DNA from 2 places in the Kribbella sp. NPDC023855 genome. Region 2 is predicted to be linked to the other one. Evidence: riboswitches for the same ligand, from Rfam matches in the RefSeq annotation. Region 2 holds a riboswitch; the other holds the start of a gene.
The links. Region 2 has a riboswitch for ZMP and ZTP ahead of AB0F51_RS03955 (glycine hydroxymethyltransferase). Riboswitches for the same ligand answer to the same signal wherever they lie in the genome.
Positions count from the first base shown of each region.

Region 1 (3,433 bases), 130 kb from region 2:
TACGCCGTGATGGGTGGCCCGGCCGAGCAGGTCGCGGAGTACGTCGGTGAGCACTACTCCGAGGGCATCTCGCTGGCGGGGGCGTTGCGCCTCGCGGTGGATGCGCTCGGCCACGACGGCACCGAAGTACGGCAGCTGGAGCCGGACCAGATCGAGGTCGCCATCCTCGACCGGACCCGCACCCAGATGCGCAAGTTCAAGCGGATCTCCGACGAGACGCTGGCCCGGATCCTGTCCGAGTCCCGGCCGGACACGGCGCCGACCGACCCGGCCGCGCACACCGAGGCGACCGAGACGGTCAACGGCGGCAACTACGAGAGCGACTCCGTCGACGACTCGCCGGTCGCCCCGCCCGCCGAAGACGACGACGACGCCCCAATCGCCCCACCCGAAACCCCGGACACCGACCGCCCGCTGTGACGACCTCACTACCGTCCGCCCCGGACCCCTCCGGGGCGGACGCTTCGGTTCCACCGCGACCTGGTGATCCTGAGCCGTGGGTGTTGCTCGGCGAGAAGGTTGGCTACAACGGCTTTCTGACCGTGAACGTGCGGCGGTATCGGCTGCCTGACGGCCGCGAGGCTGACTGGGACGTCTTCGGACCGGAGAGTGCTGCCGGTGTCAGAGCCGGTGTGACCGTTCTTCCGTTGACGCCCGACGGCCGGATCGTCGCCGTTCGGATGTTTCGCGCGGGGCCGGACAAGATCGTCACGAACCTCCCCGGTGGCCTGATCGACCCCGGTGAGGACCCGGCGGACGCGGGCCGGCGTGAGCTGGAGGAAGAGACCGGCTACACCTGCGACTCGATCGAGGTGATGGGCTGGACCTGGTCCGGCTCCTCCTCGACCTTCCGCAAGTACGTCGCGATCGCCCGCGGCTGCCGCCCCGACGGCAAGCAGTCCCTCGACGACTTCGAAGACTGTGTCCCCGTCGAGCTGACCCTCGACGAGTTCCGCACCGAACTCCGCACCCCCGGCGCCATGACCGGCACCGACGCCGCCTACCTCGTCCTCGACCACGCCGGCCTGCTCTAAATTCAGTTGCCCGCAGCCTCGGTCGGCCTCACGCTGTGCCAGGTGCTGACCACCCACTGGCCGCTGCGCCAGCTCCGCCTCACCACCGAGCGCCTCGTACTCCGGCTGCCCACCGAGAACGAACTCGCGGAGCTGGCCGACCTCGCCGCCGCCGGGATCCACGAACCCGGTGAACGCCCGTTCCTCACGCCGTGGACCGATCTGGAGCCGGCCAAGCGTGCCCAGTGGGTGATGCAGGCGCACTGGAGCGGCCTGGGGAGTTGGTCACCTGACGACTGGGGTCTCGACCTGGCCGTCTTCCGCGACGGCGTCCCGATCGGATTAGTCACCCTGGCAGCGAAGCAGTTCGCAGTACTGCGGGAAGTTCGCTCCTCGTCCTGGTTCGGCTTGGCCCATCACGGTCAGGGCTACGGAACGGAAGCTCGTACTGCTCCTGCACCTAGCCTTCGCGGAGCTCGGAGCGGAGGCGGCCACGTCGGAGGTCTTCCAGGACAACCACGCCTCCCAGGCGGTCTCCCGCAAGCTGGGCTACCAGCCGGACGGGATCTCGCGCGACGTGCTGCATGGCGAGGCGGTGGTTTCGGACCGGTTGCGGCTCACTCGCGCCAACTGGCGACCGCGCGCAGTACAGGTCGAAGGGCTGGCGCAGTGCCGGAGCTTCTTCGGCGCCGAGTAAACTTCCCGGCGGACCGCGACTGGCGCTGAGGTGGATCACCACCGGGGAACGGTCCGCCGGTGGTCTGCCGGCTGAGCCGCGCGCCTGGGCATCCGAGAGATTCGTCGATGCCCGAGGGAGTGCGTGATGACTGAAGCACGGTTGATGGTCGGGACCGAGCTGGCGGCCGAGATGGTGGCCAAGGCGGGGGAGCGGGCCGAGAAGCTCAGGACCGAGACCGGCGTACAGCCGTGTCTGGCGACGGTGCTCGTGGGGGATGACCCGGCGTCGGCGACGTACGTCCGGATGAAGCAGAACCGGAGCAAGAAGGCCGGGATTGGGTCGCGGAGCGTCGTACTGCCGGCCGAGACGACCACCGAGGAGCTGGTGGCAGAGCTGCACAAGCTGTCCGGCGATCCTGAGGTGCACGGCATCCTGTTGCAGCATCCGGTGCCCGCGCAGATCGACGAGCGGGCAGCGTTCGAGGCGATCGCTCCGGCCAAGGACGTCGACGGCGTGACCATGCACGGATTCGCCGCGATGGCATTCGGCGAGCCCGGCTTCGTCTCCTGTACGCCGGGCGGCATCCTCCGGTTGCTGCAGGCGTACGACGTACCGCTGGAAGGCGCGCACGCCGTCGTGATCGGCCGCAGCCCGATCCTCGGCAAGCCGGCCGGGATGTTGCTGCTGGCATCGAACGCGACAGTCACCTACACGCACTCGAAGACGCGTGACCTGGCAGACATCGTCCGGACCGCCGACATCGTGGTTGCGGCGGTCGGCCGGGCGAACTTCGTCCGCGGCGACTGGCTGAAGCCGGGGGCGGTGGTGATCGATGCCGGATACAACGAAGGCAACGTCGGCGACGTCCACTTCGGTGAGGCGGCGCAGGTCGCGAGCCTGATCACCCCGGTGCCGGGCGGGGTCGGGCCGATGACGATCGCGCTCCTGCTCGAGCAGACCGTCGACGCCGCCGAGGCCCAGACCGGGCGCTGACGCAACCGGCAGGGCGGCGCGAGGAGCAGTATCCGAGACGGTGGAGCACGGGGCGGGGCTTCTGTCCTAGGGTTGACAGTACTGAGCACCATCGATCTAGGAGGCAGACGCTGTGGCGGTACGGGCGATCCGCGGTGCCACCCAGCTCGAGGTGGACGAGCGCGAGCATCTGCTCGAGCGGTCCGCCGAGCTGGTCCGGGCCGTGCTGGAGGCCAACGACCTGGAGTCGGAGGACCTGATCAGCATCCTGTTCACCGTCACGCCGGACCTGCACTCGGAGTTCCCGGCGGTGGCCGGCCGGCAGATCGGGCTCACCGACGTTCCGCTGATGTGCATGCAGGAGATCGACGTACCGCACGCCCTGCCGCGGGTGGTCCGGATGATGGTGCACGCCGAGTCGCCGCGGTCGCGGGAGAAGATCCAGCACATCTACCTGCACGGTGCCGTCAGCCTGCGCCCCGACCTGACCGGCGCCCAGTGACCGAGCTGCGGGGACCCGTCCGGATCGTCGGAACCGGCCTGATCGGTACGTCGATCGGCCTGGCGCTCGGCCGGCTCGGTGTCGTGGTGGAGCTGGTCGACGCCGATCCCGACAACGCCTTGATGGCCGAGCGGATCGGGGCCGGCTCGCGCCTGGTCCAGATCGAGCCGCAACTCGTCGTCGTCGCCGTACCGCCCGACCATGTCGGCCGAGTTGTCGTCGAGCAGCTCCAGCAGACCGACGCGATCGTCACCGACGCGGCCAGCG
Region 1 is NZ_JBFAAA010000001.1:729,777-733,209, forward strand. It holds gene prcA (proteasome subunit alpha) at 1-420, shown strand, start outside; gene AB0F51_RS03345 (NUDIX hydrolase) at 501-1,034, shown strand; gene AB0F51_RS03350 (GNAT family N-acetyltransferase) at 1,041-1,739, shown strand; ZMP/ZTP riboswitch at 1,716-1,807, shown strand; gene AB0F51_RS03355 (bifunctional 5,10-methylenetetrahydrofolate dehydrogenase/5,10-methenyltetrahydrofolate cyclohydrolase) at 1,837-2,685, shown strand; gene aroH (chorismate mutase) at 2,798-3,166, shown strand; gene AB0F51_RS03365 (prephenate dehydrogenase) at 3,163-3,433, shown strand, end outside.
Region 1: it holds a riboswitch for ZMP and ZTP, as region 2 does, so the genes downstream of both, AB0F51_RS03355 (bifunctional 5,10-methylenetetrahydrofolate dehydrogenase/5,10-methenyltetrahydrofolate cyclohydrolase) here and AB0F51_RS03955 (glycine hydroxymethyltransferase) in region 2, are expected to answer to the same signal.

Region 2 (3,433 bases):
CGCGACGTCACTGGTATCGGTCCGGGCCAGCCGCAACCACGCCTCCTGAACGGCATCCTCCGCCTCAGTCAGCGACCCCAACATCCGATAGGCAACCGCCCGCAAATGCCCGCGAAACCCCTCGAACTCCTCAGCCAGCCCATCATGATCATCCACTGTCAACTTCCTCCGTCATCTCCCCGTCAGCCCTCTGACGTTCCAAACCCCACGGATATGACACAGCGCCCGCCTCGAGGGGAGGCGGGCGCTGGGACGAACCATGATCAGTTCAGGTCGAGACCTGGGTAGAGGGGGTGCTTGTCGAGGAGTTCGGCGGAGGCGGCTCGGACCTTGTCGGCTACGCCGTCGGCGAGGATGTACTTCGCCTTGGACGGGGCGCCGGCCGACGTCTTGGTCGGGGTGACGCTGGAGAGGACCTCCACCATCAGTTCGGCGACGCGGTCGAACTCGTCGCCACCGAAGCCGCGGGTGGTGAGGGCCGGCGTACCGATCCGGACGCCCGAGGTGTACCAAGCGCCGTTCGGGTCGCGGGGGATCGCGTTGCGGTTCGTCACGATGCCCGCGTCGAGCAGCGCCGACTCGGCCTGGCGGCCGGTGATGCCGTACGACGAGACGTCGAGCAGGACGAGGTGGTTCTCCGTGCCGTCCGTCACCAGCTTCACGCCGCGCTTCATCAGCCCTTCGGCCAGCGTCACCGCGTTGTCCGCGACGTTCTGCGCGTACGTCTGGAACGAAGGCTGACGCGCCTCGGCCAGCGCGACCGCCTTGGCCGCCATCACCTGGCTGAGCGGGCCACCGAGCACCATCGGGCAACCGCGGTCGACGGCGTCGGCGTACTCCGGCTGGCACAGCACCATGCCGCCGCGCGGGCCGCGGAGCGACTTGTGCGTGGTGGTCGTGGTGACGTGGGCGTGCGGTACCGGGTCGAAGTCGCCGGTGAAGACCTTCCCGGCGACGAGTCCGGCGAAGTGCGCCATGTCGACCATCAGGGTGGCGCCGACCTCGTCTGCGATCTCGCGCATCTTGGCGAAGTTGATCTTGCGCGGGTACGCCGAGTAGCCGGCGATCAGGATCAGCGGCTTGAACTCGCGAGCCGTCTGGGCGACCAGGTCGTAGTCGAGCAGCCCGGTCTCCGGGTCGGTGCCGTAGGAGCTCTGGTGGAACATCTTGCCGGAGATGTTCGGCCGGAAACCGTGGGTCAGGTGACCGCCGGCGTCGAGCGACATGCCGAGCATCTTCTGGTCACCGAGCGCCTTGCGCAGCTTGGCCCAGTCCTCGTCGGTCAGGTCGTTGACGTGCTTGGCGCCGGCCTCGGCCAGAGCCGGCGACTCGATCCGCTGGGCCAGGATCGCCCAGAAGGCGACCAGGTTCGCGTCGATGCCGGAGTGCGGCTGGACGTAGGCGTGCGGCGCGCCGAACAGCTCACGAGCGTGGTCGGCGGCGGTCTGCTCGACGGTGTCGACGTTCTGGCAGCCGGCGTAGAAGCGGTGCCCGACGGTGCCCTCGGCGTACTTGTCCGAGAGCCAGTTGCCCATCGTCAGCAAGGTCGCCGGGGAGGCGTAGTTCTCGCTGGCGATCAGCTTCAGCGAGGAGCGCTGGTCGGCCAGTTCGGCCTTGATCGCGCCGGCGATGGTGGGTTCCACCGCGCCGATCACCTCGAGCGCGTTGCGGTACGCGGCCGACGCGGTTGCGGCGTCGAAGGGTTGAGTCATCTTCGTCTCTCTCCTGAGGTCGCACAGGTCTCCCTGTGACGAGGTCGCGGCACCCAGGCGCACGGTGCCGGCGGTCTTTTCGCTCCCCGGTGGTCGATCCCACCTCAGCGCCAGTCGCGACGCCGTAACCCTAGCGTGTGACGGCTCCGTCAGAGGATGCGGTCGAGGATCGGACCGTACGGCGTGGTGCACGGCAGCGTCCCGAACACGCCACCCCAGTCGCCCGCCAGCCGGGACGCGACGAACGCGTCGGCCACCTCCGGGGTCGAGTGCCGCACGAGCAGCGACGCCTGCAGACAGACGGCCATCCGCGCGGCCAGTCGCCGGGCACCCGCTTCGGCCCCCGCCAAGTCGGAGAGCGTTTCCAGTACGTCGGTCACGGCAGCGTCCAGGCGATGGTCGGCACCTTGCGCCGCACCGACTTCGAGCAACCACGCCTCGAGCGACTCGGGTCGCCGCAGCGCGCGCAGGACGTCGAGGGCGTTGACCGTGCCTGAGCCTTCCCAGATGGAGTTCAGCGGGGACTCGCGGAACAGCAGCGGGAGACCGCTCTCCTCGACATAACCGTTGCCGCCGAGGCACTCCAGCGCTTCGGCGACCGTGAACGAGGTGCGCTTGCAGACCCAGAACTTCGCCAGCGGCAACGCGATCCGGCGGAACGCCGCGGCCTGCTCGTCACCGGCGAGCGAAGCGTCCATCGCCGCGGCCAGCCGCATCGAGAGAGCGGTTGCCGCCTCGCTCTCGATGGCCAGGTCGGCCAGCACGTTCTGCATCGCCGGCTTGTTCCTCAGCAGGTCGCCGAAGGCGCTGCGATGCGCGGTGTGCCAGGTCGCCTCGACCAGAGCCCGCCGCATCAACGCAGCCGAGCCGAGCACGCAGTCGAGCCGGGTCGCAGCGACCATCTCGATGATCGTCCGGACGCCGGCACCCTCGTCACCGAGCCGATAGCCGACGGTGTTGTGGAACTCGACCTCACTCGACGCGTTCGACCGGTTGCCGAGCTTGTCCTTCAACCGTTGCAGAGCAAACGCATTCCGGTTGCCATCGGCAAGGACCCGCGGGACGACGAAGCAGGTCAGGCCGTCCGCCGCCTGGGCCAGGACGAGGAACACATCGACCTGCGGTGCCGAGCAGAACCACTTGTGCCCATTGAGCACATATTCGCCGTCACTCCCGGTCGGCGTCGCGGTGGTGACGTTGGCCCGTACGTCGGAGCCGCCCTGCTTCTCGGTCATGCCCATCCCGGCGAGCACGCCCGCTTTGTCCGCGGCGGGCAGCCGGCGTACGTCGTACTGCGTGGCGGCGAGGCGTGGGATCCATTCGTCGGCCAGCGTCTTGTCGGCGCGCAGTGCCGGGACGGCGGCGTACGTCATCGAGATCGGGCACGCGTGACCCGGTTCGACCTGCGACCACACGTAGAAGCCGGCTGCGCGGGTGAGGTGCGGTGACGGTTTGTCGCTGGTCCAGGGCGCTGCTTGGAGTCCGAAGCCGACCGCCTTGTCCATCAGCCAATGCCACGACGGGTGGAACTCGACTTCGTCGATCCGGTGGCCGTAGCGGTCGTGTGTTCGCAGTACGGGCGAGTTCTGATTGGCGGGGAGCGCGTGGGAGAGTGCCTCCTCGCTGCCGGCGAGTTCACCGAGCTCCAGCAGCCCGGAATCGTTGCTCAGGTCAGCGTATGGACGCAGAGAGTCACCAAGTGCGGTGTCCCGCGTGAAGAA
Region 2 is NZ_JBFAAA010000001.1:863,484-866,916, forward strand. It holds gene AB0F51_RS03950 (sigma-70 family RNA polymerase sigma factor) at 1-156, opposite strand, end outside; gene AB0F51_RS03955 (glycine hydroxymethyltransferase) at 264-1,712, opposite strand; ZMP/ZTP riboswitch at 1,757-1,840, opposite strand; gene AB0F51_RS03960 (acyl-CoA dehydrogenase family protein) at 1,862-3,433, opposite strand, start outside.